DNA from 2 places in the Rossellomorea yichunensis genome. Region 1 is predicted to be linked to the other one. Evidence: riboswitches for the same ligand, from Rfam matches in the RefSeq annotation. Region 1 holds a riboswitch; the other holds the start of a gene.
The links. Region 1 has a riboswitch for S-adenosylmethionine ahead of RSX31_RS14675 (methionine ABC transporter ATP-binding protein). Riboswitches for the same ligand answer to the same signal wherever they lie in the genome.
Positions count from the first base shown of each region.

Region 1 (7,957 bases):
TAGTGGTAAAAAGTATCGTGAACTAGGCTTGAAGGATAAAGTGAACTCTGCTTCTGATGAGGAATTATTAGAAATCCTTTCCACAGACGGGATGCTGATCAAGCGTCCGATTACGACGGATGGAAACAAGGTGACAGTAGGTTTCAAGGAAGAAACCTTTGAAGAAACGTGGAAGTAAAAAGAGGACTGTGATTACCAAATCATGGACAATGAAAAAGTTTCATTATTCACGCTTAGTTTTCTTGCTTTTTCAATGAAAAGTGTGTCAATATTAGGTTGTATAACTAGCATTTGGAGGGATAGAGAATGAGTACACCGAAAGAACTTCGTTATTCAGAAGAACATGAGTGGGTCAAGGTTGAAGGGGAAAATGTACGCGTAGGAATCACATCATTTGCACAATCTGAACTGGGCGATATCGTATTCGTTGAGTTACCAGAGGTTGGAGATGAGATCAAAGCGGACGAACCATTCGGTAGTGTTGAATCGGTTAAAACCGTTTCCGAGCTATATGCACCTGTATCTGGTAAGGTGGTAGAAGTGAATGAAGAGCTATCGGATAGCCCTGAATTCGTGAACGAATCACCTTATGAAAAAGCATGGATGATCGTTGTTGAACCAACAGAAGCTGGAGAAGTAGACAAGCTTATGACAGCTGAACAGTATGACGAAATGATTAATGAAGGATAATTTCTACCATGCACCTTGAGAATTTCTCAAGGTGTTTTGTTTTTTATTTTGGGTACCATATGAGTAGACGTTTTTTCACATAGAGAGGATGAATACAAATGGTACTTGAGCCTAGGAAATTAGATGTAACCAATAGAGTGACAGGAAAACTTAAAGATGGTGAAGTAGAACTATATTTAGATAATCAGCCAATCGGCAGAATGGCTTTGCCTCTTGACGGAATAATTATGGAGCCGAACTTTGAAGCAAAAGAAAATAAAATATATCAAAGCTACACATCCACAGAAGGCGATCAGGCAAGATACACAGATTGTGATGAGGGTGGCTGGTGTTAGAGATGCTCGTGGTGCCAGATTCATTTACGAATCTGGCACTATTTGTAAAAAATAGTTGGTTTATGCAAACCACTTGCACTTTTTTTTATAAACATGAGAAAATATAAGTAGAAAGTGGACATCATCTCTTGTTATTTGAATATACTATCGTAATCTTATTTATGAAAGATAAGGTGATGATCATGATGGAACTTGACGAAAAAGTAATCATTGTCGAAGGTACAACTGATAAACGAAAAGTAAGGGATATCATTAAAGAACCGATTGAAATTATTTGTACAAACGGGACCATTAGCATTACGAAAATGGACGAACTCATTGATGCTTTATTGGAAAGGGATGTCTATATATTAGTAGATGCTGATGATGCAGGTGAAAAACTACGTAAGCAATTTAAACGTGAGTTTCCTGAAGCTGAACATTTGTATATTGATCGAATGTACAAGGAAGTGGCCGCAGCTCCGGAGTATCACCTCGCATCAGTTCTTATTGGAGCCAATATAGACGTTCATAAAGAATTTCTAGGAAAAAGGATGATCTAGTTTTGATTGAGGTAAGTAGTACCGAAACTTTAAAACAATCGATTGAAGACCATGCGTTCGAAGCTGTTTATTTATATACACCGATGTGTGGTACCTGTCAGGTTGCAAGCAAGATGATTGACGTAGTGGAGAAGCTTCCACAATCCTATCATTTTTCGAAGGCCAACCTGAATTACTTGCCCCAATTTGCAGAAGAGCAATCCATCGAAAGTGTACCCTGTCTACTTTTATTTAAAGATGGCGTCGAACAGGAAAGGATTTATGCCTTTCAATCCGTGCCATTTTTATATGAAACCCTAAACAAGACCGCGGATAGCTAGAGGGATAAGAGACCTTTTGGGAGAAGGTCTTTTTTATTTGTCTAAATTCACCTATTTCTTCATGAAATCCAATTATAGAACGATTTTCTTTCTACATACGAAGACATATTTCTCGGGAAATGTTGCGAATGACATCATTTTTTGACTGGTTATCATCCAAATTCTTACTGTTCGACAAATTAGATGATTCTCTTCAAAACATGTCGAGAAAGTATAAGAGGGGAAAATACCTAAAAGTGGAATTGTTATTATATAGAAGTTTCACTGGGAGGGTATTCATGCGAATAAATTTAGAGGAATTAGTAGATCAATGTCATTCAAGGTATCACTTACGACTCTTATTTCCAGATAGCCCGTTTATTCTTCAGTTTGATTGTGGAAAAAATTTGTACGGTATTTCAATTTCAAGCAAGGGATGCACAGTGTTGGATGAATTGGATAGGGATGCTCATTTCGTCATTGAAGGAATGGAGGAAACAGTGGTTTCTCTTCTTATGGGGGAAGAACGGTTGTCTCAACTGATTGAGGACGGATCCCTGGAAGTAAGGGGAGGATATCGTCCGCTATTATTTGTGGAGTCAGTTCTTTGGCTAACAAGATCCAGAGAAAAAGAGCCGGTTGAAGTTTAAACATCAAGTAGAAAAAAATAATTGACACACTCTATATCCGGTGATAGAATCTCTCTTGTAGCAAATTTTCAGAGTCTTTAACTAATCCAAATAATTAAATAATATACTTTACTCTTATTTAGAGAGGTGGAGGGACGTGCCCTATGAAGCCCGGCAACCGTCAATGAAAATTGAAATGGTGCCAATTCACTCAAAGCATTTGCTTTGAAAGATGAGAGAAAGGATAGTCCTATATGATTATGCCTTTCTGCTTATCGCAGGAAGGCATTTTTTATTGCTTCAGAAAAGGAGCAGGAAACATCAGGCAAGTACAACTATTATTCTGATTAAACAGGTCGTTTTACTCCGAAAGAAGGTGGAATACAACATGATTACCATTTCAGATGTGAAGAAAATATATCAATCCAAATCGGGTCCGATCTCAGCCGTTGATGGGGTCAATATTGATATTGCCCAAGGAGAAATTTTTGGAGTGATTGGTTATAGTGGGGCAGGTAAGAGTACGCTGATCCGGATGCTTAATGGTCTTGAAGTTCCTACAGATGGAATAGTGGACGTGAATGGTCAAATCGTTTCCCAGGTAAAGGGGAAAAAGCTGAGGGAAGCAAGACAGTCAATAGGCATGATTTTTCAACACTTTAATCTCCTCTGGTCTCGTACTGTATTAGAAAATATCCAGTTCCCATTAGAAATTGCTGGAGTATCTAAGAAAGAGAGAGTGCAAAGAGCCAATGAATTATTGAAGCTTGTAGGCTTGGAAGGCAGAGGAGATGCCTACCCGTCTCAACTGAGCGGCGGACAGAAACAACGAGTGGGGATTGCGAGATCCCTTGCAAACAATCCCGATGTCCTTCTATGTGATGAAGCTACTTCCGCTTTAGATCCACAAACAACCGATTCCATCCTTGATTTATTGGTGGATATTAATAAACGCTTAGGGCTGACGATTGTCCTGATCACTCATGAAATGCACGTAATCCAGAAGATCTGTCACCGTGTGGCAGTCATGGAACAGGGAAAAGTCGTGGAACTCGGGGATGTATTGGAAGTGTTCCGAAATCCACAAGAGCAAGTGACAAAGCGTTTCGTAAGAGAAGTATCGGAAGTAAAGGAAACGGGTGAAACCATTGAACACTTACTGACACAATACCCCAATGGAAAAGTGCTCAAATTTACATTTGTAGGTGAGTCAACTGAGCAGCCGCTCATCACCACGCTGATAAGAAAGTTTGATTTAGACGTAAACATCCTGCAAGGACAAATCTCCCAAACCCAAAAAGGTGCCTATGGAACGTTATTTGTTCACCTTGATGGGGATGAACAAACCATTAAAGATGCATTGGCGTTTGTTCATACGCAACTGGTTAAAGTGGAGGTGTTGAGAGGATGATTGAAAATTTATTTCCAAATGTAGATTGGGAGAAGATGTGGGAAGCAACCTTCGAAACCCTGTATATGACTGGGATGTCAGTATTGATTACCTTTGTACTCGGAATGATCCTTGGGACTTTACTCTTCCTCACTTCTAAGGAAAACCTATGGGAAAACAAACTGACATATACGATAACAAGTGCAGTCGTAAACGTGTTCAGATCGATTCCATTCATTATATTGATCGTGTTGTTAATTCCGTTCACCAAGTTTTTATTAGACACAATCCGCGGAGCGAATGCAGCTCTGCCCGCACTGATCATCGGAGCTGCTCCATTTTACGCCCGCATGGTAGAAATAGCTTTAAGAGAAGTGAACAAAGGAGTCATCGAGGCAGCGAAAGCGATGGGGGCGAAGACGAGCACAATTATATGGAAAGTACTCATACCGGAATCCATGCCGGCTTTGATTTCAGGGATTACGGTGACAGCCATAGCCCTTGTTGGATACACGGCAATGGCCGGGGTCATCGGAGCAGGCGGACTTGGTAACTTAGCTTATTTAGACGGCTTCCAACGAAGCAGGGAAGACGTGACGATCGCCGCAACCATTATGATATTACTCATTGTGTTTGCGATACAGATACTGGGTGATTTCTTTACAAATAAATTAGATAAACGATAAAAGGAGAGAAATAAAATGAAAAAATGGGTAGCAGGAGTTATAGCAGCAACAAGTATTTTTGGTTTGGCAGCATGTGGGAGCGGTTCAGGCTCTGGAAATGACGAAAAGGAATTGGTAGTAGGAGCTTCTAATATTCCACATGCTGAAATCCTTGAAAAAGTGAAGCCTGTCTTAGAAGAAAAAGGGATCGACTTGCAAATTGAAACGTATCAAGACTATATCCTCCCCAATAAAGATCTGGATAATGGAGATATTGACGCAAACTATTTCCAGACCACACCTTATATGGATTTGCAAATGAAGGAAAATGAATATGATTTCGTCAATGCAGGCGGGATTCATATTGAGCCGATCGGTGTTTATTCTAAAAAATTCAAATCTCTCGAGGAGCTTCCTGAAGGCGCTACGATATTAATGAGTAACTCTGTATCGGATCATGGACGTATCCTTACATTGTTAGAGAAAAAAGGTCTCATCACGTTAAAGGACGGGGTGGAAAATACGCAAGCCCAACTTGAAGACATTAAAGAAAACCCTAGAAATCTCCAATTTGATTATGAGTACGAAGCAGCTCTTCTCCCACAAATGTATGAAAATGAAGAAGGGGACGCGGTTGTCATAAATTCTAACTATGCCATTGATGCAGGGTTGAAACCTCTTGAAGATTCAATTGCCATTGAAGATAGTAACTCTCCTTATGTGAATGTGATTGCAGTTAACAAAGGTGATGAAAACAAAGAGGAAGTAAAAGCTCTAGTGGAAGCACTGCGTTCGAAAGAAATCCAGGACTTCATTAATGAAGAATGGGATGGAGCCGTTGTGCCGGTAAGTGAATAAAGTGTGCAAACCCGATTCTGTCAATGTACAGAATCGGGTTTTTTCATTGCAAGGTCTTCCCTAAATTTTTAACATAATCATTTCCTTATTGGTTCATACTATTTTCGATGAATCTATTTCAGAAATGGAGCTGATTGAAATGCAGATGGAACCAAGAAATACAACAGAAGCTGCCCTTCATGATTATAAAATGGGACTTGGAATCTTCACTGAAAAAATGCCTGAACTGGCCGAACAGTATAATACGTTCACTGAGCACTGCTTTAGAGAAGGGGTTCTTTCTAAAAAAGAAAAGCAGTTGATCGCGTTAGGAATCAGTCTTTATTCCCAGGATGAATATTGTATCATCTACCACACAAAAGGATGCCTTGATCAAGGGTGCTCAGAAGAAGAAATCCTTGAAGCAATTGGAGTAACTGCTGCATTTGGCGGCGGAGCGGTCATGAGTCAGGCTGTGACGTTAGTACAGCAATCCATTCAGGATTTGAATCAATTGAAGCAATAGCAACTAACGGGAGGTGATACACTTCCCGTTTTTTTGTTTTAGAAGTGAAAGATGGTCGATTGTTTTAGAGTGGCTATTTTTATTCAAAAAAATAGAATATTGGATTAAAATTACTAAGTTGATTGGAGCGGAAGGTGCTCGACTCCTGCGGGAATAGCGGGAAAGTTGAGACCCCGCAGGGCGAAGCCCGAGGAGGCTCAACTCACGCCCCGCGGAAAGCGAGCACCTGGAGCGGAAATCAACCACTACTAGCTGAGTATCATGGATAATAAACGAAGTCTTGGAAAGAATCTAATAAATATTCACTCGAACTTATAATTTTCCACAGGTAAGCTATTAATTGGCAGTATAATGGCGGAATTTTGTGAAAACTTAATGGTAACCCCTTGAGGTCAGGACGAAAAGGATGAATTTAAGAAAAAATGAGCCTATACCGGTTTTGTCTTGTGAAAGAGGGGGTAGTATAGTTGTAAAGTAATTAAAAACCTGAAAGGAATGATTCATTATCGACTCTCTTGAGAGTATCTCGTACACAAGTGAAATGGAAAAGGCAATGCATGGAGCCCATGGGATTGGTTATGAGGTGTACAAACGAAAGCATGATGTCAGAATGCAAGTAGAGAAAAGAAGAGAGCAGGAATATAAGGAAAGCAGAAGAATGATTGCGGCACTTGATCGTAAGGTGCACTCTAATATATAATAAGGAAGAAAAAAGGAAACCAGTGTAGACGATGCACTGGTTTTTTTATTGTTATGCAATTAGCGGCAAGCCTTAATAACCGAAGAACAAAGCGGACGGTCTCATAGGCTTTAATTTATTTCAGTGGCGGTATGTTCATCAAGACAGGAAACCGGACAAGAAATCCCTACATTTTTCCTTTATTTTAAGCTAACAATAGAAAAGGATTATCTTGTCAAGTTTACACTATCTGTATAGTTGAAAAAGTTGATTATAGCTTTTATTTGTTATAAGATTAGAATGAGAATAAATTGAGAATGATTAAAGAATTTAATTCTTAAATTCATTATAAAGTCACGGAGGTAAATACACATGGCAGGTTCTACTTTAACAATTAAAGATCTTCATGTTGAGATTGAAGGAAAGGAAATCCTGAAAGGGGTTAACCTTGAAATTAAAGGTGGAGAAATCCACGCAGTAATGGGACCAAATGGTACAGGTAAATCTACTTTATCTTCTGCTATTATGGGTCATCCAAAGTATGAAGTGACAAAAGGAAGCATTCACTTCGACGGTGAAGATGTTCTTGAAATGGAAGTGGATGAGCGCGCTCGCGTAGGTCTATTCCTTGCAATGCAGTATCCAAGTGAAATCAACGGTGTAACGAATGCAGACTTCTTACGTTCAGCAATCAACAGCCGTCGCGAAGAAGGCGAAGAGATTTCTCTTATGAAATTCATCCGCAAAATGGATTCTGAAATGGAATACCTGGAAATGGATCCGGATATGGCACAGCGTTACTTAAACGAAGGGTTCTCCGGTGGAGAGAAGAAGCGTAATGAAATCCTTCAATTAATGATGTTACAACCAAAGATTGCCATCCTTGACGAGATTGACTCTGGTCTTGATATCGATGCCCTTAAAGTTGTATCAAAAGGAATCAATAAAATGCGCGGTGAGGATTTCGGTTGCTTGATCATCACTCACTATCAGCGTCTTCTTAACTACATCACTCCTGATCATGTCCACGTTATGATGCAAGGACGCATTGTGAAATCAGGCGGGGAAGAATTAGCGCAACGCCTTGAAGCAGAAGGATATGACTGGATTAAAGAAGAGTTAGGAATCAAAGACGAAACTGTTGGCCAAGAAGCGTAAGTGTTAGGGGGATGAAAATGACTGTAGAAACGAAACTACCAGTAGATCAGGACTATGTCAGCTCCTACTCAAAACAACTCGGAGAGCCCGAATGGTTAACAACCCTTCGCACAGATGCCTTTGATAAAGTAAAGGATCTAAGCCTTCCAGTTGCTGATAAAACGAAAATCACGAATTGGAATTTTACTCAATTCCAGAAGCATACAG
Region 1 is NZ_JAVYAD010000005.1:124,318-132,274, reverse strand. It holds gene RSX31_RS14705 (arsenate reductase family protein) at 1-178, shown strand, start outside; gene gcvH (glycine cleavage system protein GcvH) at 307-690, shown strand; gene RSX31_RS14695 (YusG family protein) at 789-1,025, shown strand; gene RSX31_RS14690 (toprim domain-containing protein) at 1,208-1,567, shown strand; gene RSX31_RS14685 (thioredoxin family protein) at 1,573-1,887, shown strand; gene RSX31_RS14680 (SCP2 sterol-binding domain-containing protein) at 2,166-2,516, shown strand; SAM riboswitch class I at 2,628-2,734, shown strand; gene RSX31_RS14675 (methionine ABC transporter ATP-binding protein) at 2,884-3,906, shown strand; gene RSX31_RS14670 (methionine ABC transporter permease) at 3,903-4,571, shown strand; gene RSX31_RS14665 (MetQ/NlpA family ABC transporter substrate-binding protein) at 4,587-5,408, shown strand; gene RSX31_RS14660 (carboxymuconolactone decarboxylase family protein) at 5,548-5,913, shown strand; gene RSX31_RS14655 (hypothetical protein) at 6,467-6,613, shown strand; gene sufC (Fe-S cluster assembly ATPase SufC) at 6,965-7,750, shown strand; gene sufD (Fe-S cluster assembly protein SufD) at 7,768-7,957, shown strand, end outside.

Region 2 (7,957 bases), on a different contig from region 1:
CATTGATGCTGGTGCGGACGGAATATCGGTGATCTCAGCCATATCAGGTGCTGAAAACATCACAGAAGCGGCGAGAGAATTGAAGAGAGCCGTTCGTCCCGCCAGATAAATATGAAACCAGGTCTGCCCCAACGCGTTAGCTCAGTGAACGTGTTGGGGCAGGCCTTATTTGACATTCAATAAAATACCAATTAAAATATGAATAGATTCATAAATGAATTCGTTCACTTTTTGGGAGGAACAACAATATGGCAGGATTACGAGAAGATAAAAAACGGCAAACACAGCAGAACATTATGGAAGCGGCGAAACATATTTTTTCTGAGAAGGGATACAAACAGGCATCGATGGCTGAAATTGCAAAGGATGCAGGGGTAGGAACCGGAACCATTTATAATTATTTTCCTTCTAAGGGATCATTGCTGCTCCGCATTTTTTCAGAAAAAGCCGAGGAGATGAAGGGGGCACTCGATGATCCATACGAGGATGAAGGTGATTTAGTGCAGAGTGTGATTGGAGCCATGCACGGGTTTGCGGAGTTTTTCCAGCACTATCCGAAAGCGTTTTGGCGTGAGCTTTTTCACGTGATGACGGAGGAAGTGGAGGAAAGTATTCGACTGAGGCAGGGGTTATTCGGCATCGATGAAGAGATGATGAAATGGATCATGTTTATGATCGAAAGCCATTCTGGTTGTTTTCTCGTCAAGGTTGACCCACAGGAAGCGGCCTATGCCATCTATAGTGCAGCCATGTCGGATACGATGTTTTACATGTATAACGAATCCATGAATCACGAAGAGTACAAGGAACAACTATCGAGGCATATACGATTTTTATTTGAAGGGAAAATAAAATCGGGAAAGAAGGAATGAAGATGAGTATCTTGAGAATCAATGGAGTCCATAAAACCTTTCAGAGCGGCCAAACCACCTTTCAAGCCCTGACGGATATTCACATACAAGTGGAGAAAGGGGAAATTGTCGTCATTCTCGGTCCTTCCGGTTCGGGGAAATCCACCTTGTTGAATGCCATTGGCGGCATTGATGGGATTGATTCCGGGAGTATCAAGATCAATGAGAAGGATATCACCAAGTTAAATGATCGTCATCTCGTGGATTATAGAAGGGAAGACGTTGGATTTGTCTTTCAAATGTATAATCTGATCCCTAATTTAACGGTCTATGAAAATATCGAATTGACGGCGAATATCAGTCGGGAGGCATTGTCTATTCCAGAGGTGATTGATGCCGTTGGATTGTCGGGGATGGAGGATCGCTTTCCACGGGAATTAAGCGGCGGACAGCAGCAGCGTGTATCGATTGCACGTGCTGTCGTTAAAGCTCCGAAACTATTATTATGTGACGAACCGACGGGGGCTTTGGATTCCGGTACATCGAAAGAAATTTTGCATCTGATTGAGAAAGTGAATAAAGAGTTTAACACGACAGTCCTCATCATTACACATAATCAGGCGATTAAAAGCATGGCGAACCGGGTCATCACACTTAAGGATGGTAAAATCGAATCCGACTTTGTCAATGAACATCCAACCTCTGCTGAAGGGGTTGAGTGGTGATGCCTCTTCGAAAAAAACTCTTTCGGACCATTATGGAAAAAAAGGCGCAGTTTTTTTCTGCGTGGTTTCTGATTGTGATCAGCTCCATTGTATTTTACTCGTTTACCGCAGCTGGAGCGAATCTCATTGATAATTTACAGATGTTTTTTAAGGAGAATAAGGTTGAAGATGCTCAATTCATTACACAAGAGCCTTTGAAAGATATCAAAGGGATTGAAAAACAGAATGGGGCAGAAATTGAGGAGAGGTATGTAGCAGATGTTCCATACAGTAAAGATACGACACTCAGGATGTTGGATGCCACTGACGATGTTAATCTCCATTCTGTCGTTGAAGGTGAAAACCTGTCCTCGGAGCGGGATATATTAGTGGATAAAGGTTTTGCCAACGCACATGACATTTCGATTGGGCACGAGGTTGAACTGGAAGGGGAAACGTTCCGAGTTGCAGGATACATGGCGATCCCTGATTACATCTATCCATTAAAGGAAGAATCGGGCTTCCTGAAAAATCCTGATGCATTCGGTGTCGCGGTCGTGAAACAATCTGTTCTATCAAAATGGGAAGACCATCAGGTTTACTATAGTGTCCACCTTTCAGATGCCTCCCCAGAAGAGCTGAAGAAGCAAGTCAATCAAACGAATCAGATCATTAAATGGACAGATAAAAAAGATAATAATCGCATTTCCTTCATCAAAGGGGATATTGCCGGTGTCAAGAAGATGGGACAATTTCTTCCGATAGGCATTTTGTTCATTAGTATGGTGATCATTCTCATATTATTATGGCGTTTAATGAAAAAGGAATATGTTCAAATCGGTACATTGTATGCCCTTGGCTACAGGAAAAGGGAAATTATCCTTCATTATCTCTCCTATGCCGGGATTCTTGCCATATCAGGAAGTGTCGTGGGTACGATCCTTGGCTGGGTATGCTTGCATCCATTGCTATCAACTTTTGCGGCTTATTATAATCTGCCTGTATTGGAAGTGAAACCACATGTGGGTTATTTGCTTACGAGCTTATTGTTACCACTTGTTCTGTTCATCCCGTTAACCTATTATTTGGTTCAACGTGTCTTGATGATCCCACCCGTAAGTTTAATAAAAGGTGGAGAAAGAAAGGTGAAAGTAAGCAGGTTGGAGCGGTTATTTAAACTGAAGAAGCTGCCGTTCCGCCGGAAGTTCGTGATTCGGGAAATCATGCGCAACCTTCCAAGAGCGCTCTTTTTGATCATCGGTGTAATGTTTGCCTCGTTATTATTGTTGTTCGGCTTCGTCACCAAGAATTCGATGGAGTACCTGGTGACCGATAATTTTCAACAAGTGTACGACTATGAGTATAGCTATCTATTCAAAGCTCCACAGACTGACCATCCTGAATCGGGACAGATCGGAGCTGTGGCCCCATTTACCACAGATAAGGAGAGTTTGTCGATTACAGGCCTGAAACCGGATAATACAGCCATTCGATTAGAGGACTCTAGCGGTGAAAAGCTCAAGTTCAATTCAGTCATCATGAATAAGTCCCTCTCAGATAAATTAGGGATTCAAGAAGGTGATTCGATTCATGTGACAAATGAACTGACGGATAAATCCTTTACCCTCACCATTGATCACATCGCAGTATCGTATCTCGGAAGTATGATCTATATGCCTCTAGAGGAATTCAACCAATTAAATGACTATCCTTCAGGAAGTTATACAGAGATTTATTCAAACAAAGAACTCACGCTACCGAAAGAAAAGATCGTTTCGACAACCAAAACATCCGATACGATTGACGGATTCAATGAAATGATCAAGCCGTTGAACTATGGGGTAGCAGCGATTGCCTTTGTTGCTGCCATCATTGCTGTCATCATCATCTATATACTGATTTCATTATTAATTGAGGAAAATTCATTTAAAATTTCACTCATGAAAGTCATCGGTTATCGGGAGAAATCAATCATGAACATGATGATCGGCTACAATATTTGGTTTATCATCCTTGGATTTGTAATAGGAATACCCGTAACGCTCCTATCAATTTCAGCCTTTATGAATTCAATCACCTCAGAGATGAATGTGACGATTCCCGTAAAGTTGGATTGGATGAGTGTCCTCATCAGTTTTATCATCATCATCGCATCATATCATGTATCCCTATGGCTGAATCATCGGAAGTTGAAAGGGATTTCTATGAACGAAGCGATTAACCGGAGTTCGGAATAGAAACTGTAGTTTGACGTTAAACCGATAAAAGGGTACCAGGCATTAAGAATGCCACGTACCCTTTTATCGTTATCATTCGATTCCCTGACAAACCGGACAATAGTACAGCCTTCTTGAAGCCGCCACCGTCTTCTCGATTTCACTTCCACAATTGAAGCAAGATCCACCTTCCCGGTTAAAGACCCAGTGACGATAACGTGAACGCTTCACTCCTTGGCCTTTCATTTTCTGTGCTAGGTCGAGATCATTGGTGATCCCACCAGTCTCATACGATTGTCTCACTAAATCCTTGATGCTATGTGCAGCTTTCTTCAATTGCTTCTCTGTGCAGTCGACTGGCCTGAGAGAAGGATGTATGCCAGCGAAAAACATGATTTCAGATCGCAAATAATTTCCGATTCCGGCTACGAAACCTTGATCCAGCAATAGAATCGACCATTTGCGGTTTCGGAATCGTTTGTCCTTCATCCGTTCCATCAGCTCATCTACTGATACCTCTTCGCTTAAAAGATCAGGTCCTACTTTTGAGACGAATGGGTGCCCGGGCACTTCTTCGTCACGAAGAACCTCTATATCAGATGCACTATAGAGAAGTGCCGATTTATTCTCATTATGTATGGCCAATCGGAGCTGGCGGTTTGTTTTCGGGTAGTTATATGTGTTTCTGATATACCATTTCCCGTAAAGCTGATTGTGGGAGTAGATGGTGTACCCATTGTCAAAGCGGATGAGCATGGCTTTTCCCTTCGTATCGACCCTTGTCACGATCGACCCCATTAGCAGATCCCCGTAGTCTTCTAAATGAAGGAAGGCAAAATAAATATCTTCCACGGTTTTATTTTTTAGAGCACGCTCTACTTCATCTGCAGCTCTTCTGATTTCCGGACCTTCTGGCATGGCAGTTTCTCCTTTTTTAGTATAGTTGTTCCCTTTTTTCTTCCTAAAGTAACATTCGGATAGGCTGGGCTACTCATCTATTTCATGGTCTTGACATTATTCCAATATATTGATAGAGTTTTAAAAAATCTACATATTTCTTATCCAGAGAGGTGGAGGGACTGGCCCTTTGAAGCCTCAGCAACAGGTCTGTGAAGATACTGTGCTAATTCCAGCGGGTGATTCAAACCCTGATAGATAGGAGCAATCTTTTATTTGTCGGTGACGCACTCGTTCAGGGTGCGTTTTTTGTTTGTCTACCCATTCCACAATATATTTAGAAGGAAGGGTGTTTTTGATGGAAAACGCAGGACAGAGTTTTAAAAGAGCGATGAAGACACGTCATTTAGTGATGCTGTCTCTTGGGGGGGTGATCGGAACCGGGCTTTTCTTGAGTTCGGGGTATACGATTCATCAGGCAGGACCATTCGGGACGATCCTTTCTTATTTGGTTGGGGCGCTGGTGGTGTATCTTGTGATGCTTTGTTTAGGTGAACTTTCTGTCCATATGCCGGAAACAGGATCCTTTCATAGTTATGCTGCAAAGTTCATTGGACCTGGGACCGGGTACACGGTGGGCTGGTTATATTGGCTGACATGGACAGTGGCATTGGGGTCGGAGTTTACGGCGGCTGGCTTGATGATGCAGCGTTGGTTTCCTTCGATTAGTGTATGGATCTGGAGCGCGGTCTTTGCTGCGTTGATTTTTGTGCTTAATACGTTGTCGGTGCGGTTTTTTGCTGAATCTGAATTTTGGTTTTCTATAGTAAAAGTGATTGCAATCGTTGCGTTTATTGTGATCGGGGCAGGGGCGATCGTCGGGTTCATCTCTCTCAGTCATTCAGAGCCCGCTCCGTTTTTCTCGAATATCACAAGTTCAGGGTTGTTTCCGAATGGGGCATTTGCCATCTTGATGACCATGCTTGCCGTCAATTTTGCCTTTTCAGGAACAGAATTGATCGGGGTTGCGGCGGGAGAAACAGAGAATCCATCCAAATCGATTCCTAAAGCCATCCGCACCACGCTTGTGAGATTGATCATCTTTTATGTAGGGACGATTATCGTATTATCCGCTTTATTACCGAGCCAGTCAGCCGGTGTATTGGAAAGTCCTTTCGTAGCGGTGCTTGGTCGGATTGGAATCCCGTATGCCGCCGATATCATGAATTTTGTGATCATAACGGCCATTTTATCAGCGGCAAACTCCGGTCTGTATGCTTCCTCCAGAATGCTATGGTCGCTCTCAGATAAGCAAATGATCTCACCGGTTTTTGCCAAATTGACTGATCGGGGAGTCCCTCTCAATGCGATAGTTTGCAGCATGCTGGGAGGGGGGCTGGCATTGCTTTCAAGCATCATTGCACCGGGGACGGTCTACATCGTAATGGTGTCGGTCTCTGGCCTTGCGGTAGTAATCGTGTGGATGAGCATTAGTGCTGCCCAATTTCTATTTCGAAGACAGTACATAAGGGAGGGAAACGATGTGAAAGACTTGACTTATCGGACGCCGCTCTACCCACTCGTTCCCATTGCGTCATTTCTGCTTTGTCTAGCTTCTTGTATCGGCATTGCCTTTGATCCCACTCAGAGGATAGCCCTTTATTGCGGAATCCCATTTATCGCCCTTTGCTATGGAAGCTATTATCTAACACAATACGTAAAGAAAAGAGGAAGAGGTTATGTCGAATCAACTGAAGCTAAATCCCATTGATGCTATTTTACAAATAGATTCCCAACTGATTTTAGATGGAGCATTAGCCACAGAGCTGGAATCCCATGGCTTTGATTTAAACGATCCCCTTTGGTCTGCCCGTATACTCCTCGAAAAACCGGAAGCGATTGAGAAGGTTCATGCTGATTATTTCCGTGCAGGAGCCGATTGTGCGATTACAGCCAGCTACCAGGCAACGGTGGATGGTTTTCGAAAGCGAGGAATAGAGAAACCTGAAGCTCTGGAATTAATCAAGAAAACGGTTACTCTTGCCAAAGAAGCCCGGGATGACTTCTGGAAGGAAGAGAAGGGAAATTCGAATCGGCCGAAGCCAATCGTTGCAGGTTCTGTAGGACCTTACGGGGCATACCTTGCCGACGGCTCTGAATACGTGGGGAACTATGGAGTAAGTGATCAACAGTTAGCAGATTTCCATTTTCCGAGAATCCAGGCATTAGTGGAGGCGGGAGCTGATTTGTTGGCGTTTGAGACCATCCCGTCCTTGCAGGAAGCAAAGGTACTAGCTTCACTTCTGAAAGAATTTCACGATACCTGCGCCTGGCTGTCTTTTTCATTAAAGGATGGAGAGACGATAAGTGATGGAACGGGGATTGAAGAGTGCGCGCGTGTGTTCAATGACGATGAACAAATCGCTGCAATTGGTGTGAATTGTGCACCGATACCTGCGGCCGAGAAGGCGATAAGCGTATTAAGCAGAAACACTGACAAACCAATCATCGCGTACCCGAACTCAGGTGAGACTTACAATGCCGGGACCAAAACGTGGCATGGAAAGAAAGGGTGTTGCGCGTTTGATGAGGAATCAGTAATTTGGTACGAGGCAGGTGCCCGTATCATGGGTGGTTGCTGCCGGACGGATCCGGGTCATATTGAGGCGTTGGCGAAGAGGTGGAGGTAGGCAGTAACACTTAAAATACAAAAAGCCCAAGTAATACATCCACTTGGGCTTTTGTATTATTATCGCTACTATTATTTAATAGAAAACGTCTCTTTAATCAGCAAGTCCTCAGGTGATTCCCCGATCTGATCTTGGTGGAAGTAATCTCTGATGACTCCATCCTTTAAATAGTTGACGATTGAGACCATTGTCATACCTTGATCTAAAGCGAGGTAGGCTTGTGTCACTTCTCCCGTTTCCACATTGACTGAAGCAAGGAAGCCATATTTACCATACATATCGAAACGTTTCAACGCATGGATGTTTTTGAATGCTTCCATCGGTGCGTATTCAAGTGCCAGGAATGTGGCATGTGGAGTGACAGTGCCATCTGACTTATAGCCGTCCATACCCAGAGGTGTAGCGGCAAATTCTGAATAATTATCCGGTGTGGCTGCTGGTGACATGCCCCAGGCTGCATACCCTTGCTCTTTAGCATATTGAATCTGGATGTCTACATGACGCTTATTGTTCAAGCCGAGTGCGTTCTTCCCGAGTTCTTTTTCCTTCAGTACAAGCTGTGGCATCAATGCTTCAAACATGCTTCCTCCCCAGCTTGG
Region 2 is NZ_JAVYAD010000007.1:226,623-234,579, reverse strand. It holds gene thiE (thiamine phosphate synthase) at 1-109, shown strand, start outside; gene RSX31_RS19395 (TetR/AcrR family transcriptional regulator) at 249-872, shown strand; gene RSX31_RS19390 (ABC transporter ATP-binding protein) at 875-1,576, shown strand; gene RSX31_RS19385 (ABC transporter permease) at 1,576-3,792, shown strand; gene nei (endonuclease VIII) at 3,865-4,689, opposite strand; SAM riboswitch class I at 4,827-4,933, shown strand; gene mmuP (S-methylmethionine permease) at 5,027-6,439, shown strand; gene mmuM (homocysteine S-methyltransferase) at 6,408-7,358, shown strand; gene RSX31_RS19365 (glucoamylase family protein) at 7,430-7,957, opposite strand, start outside.
Region 2: it holds a riboswitch for S-adenosylmethionine, as region 1 does, so the genes downstream of both, mmuP (S-methylmethionine permease) here and RSX31_RS14675 (methionine ABC transporter ATP-binding protein) in region 1, are expected to answer to the same signal.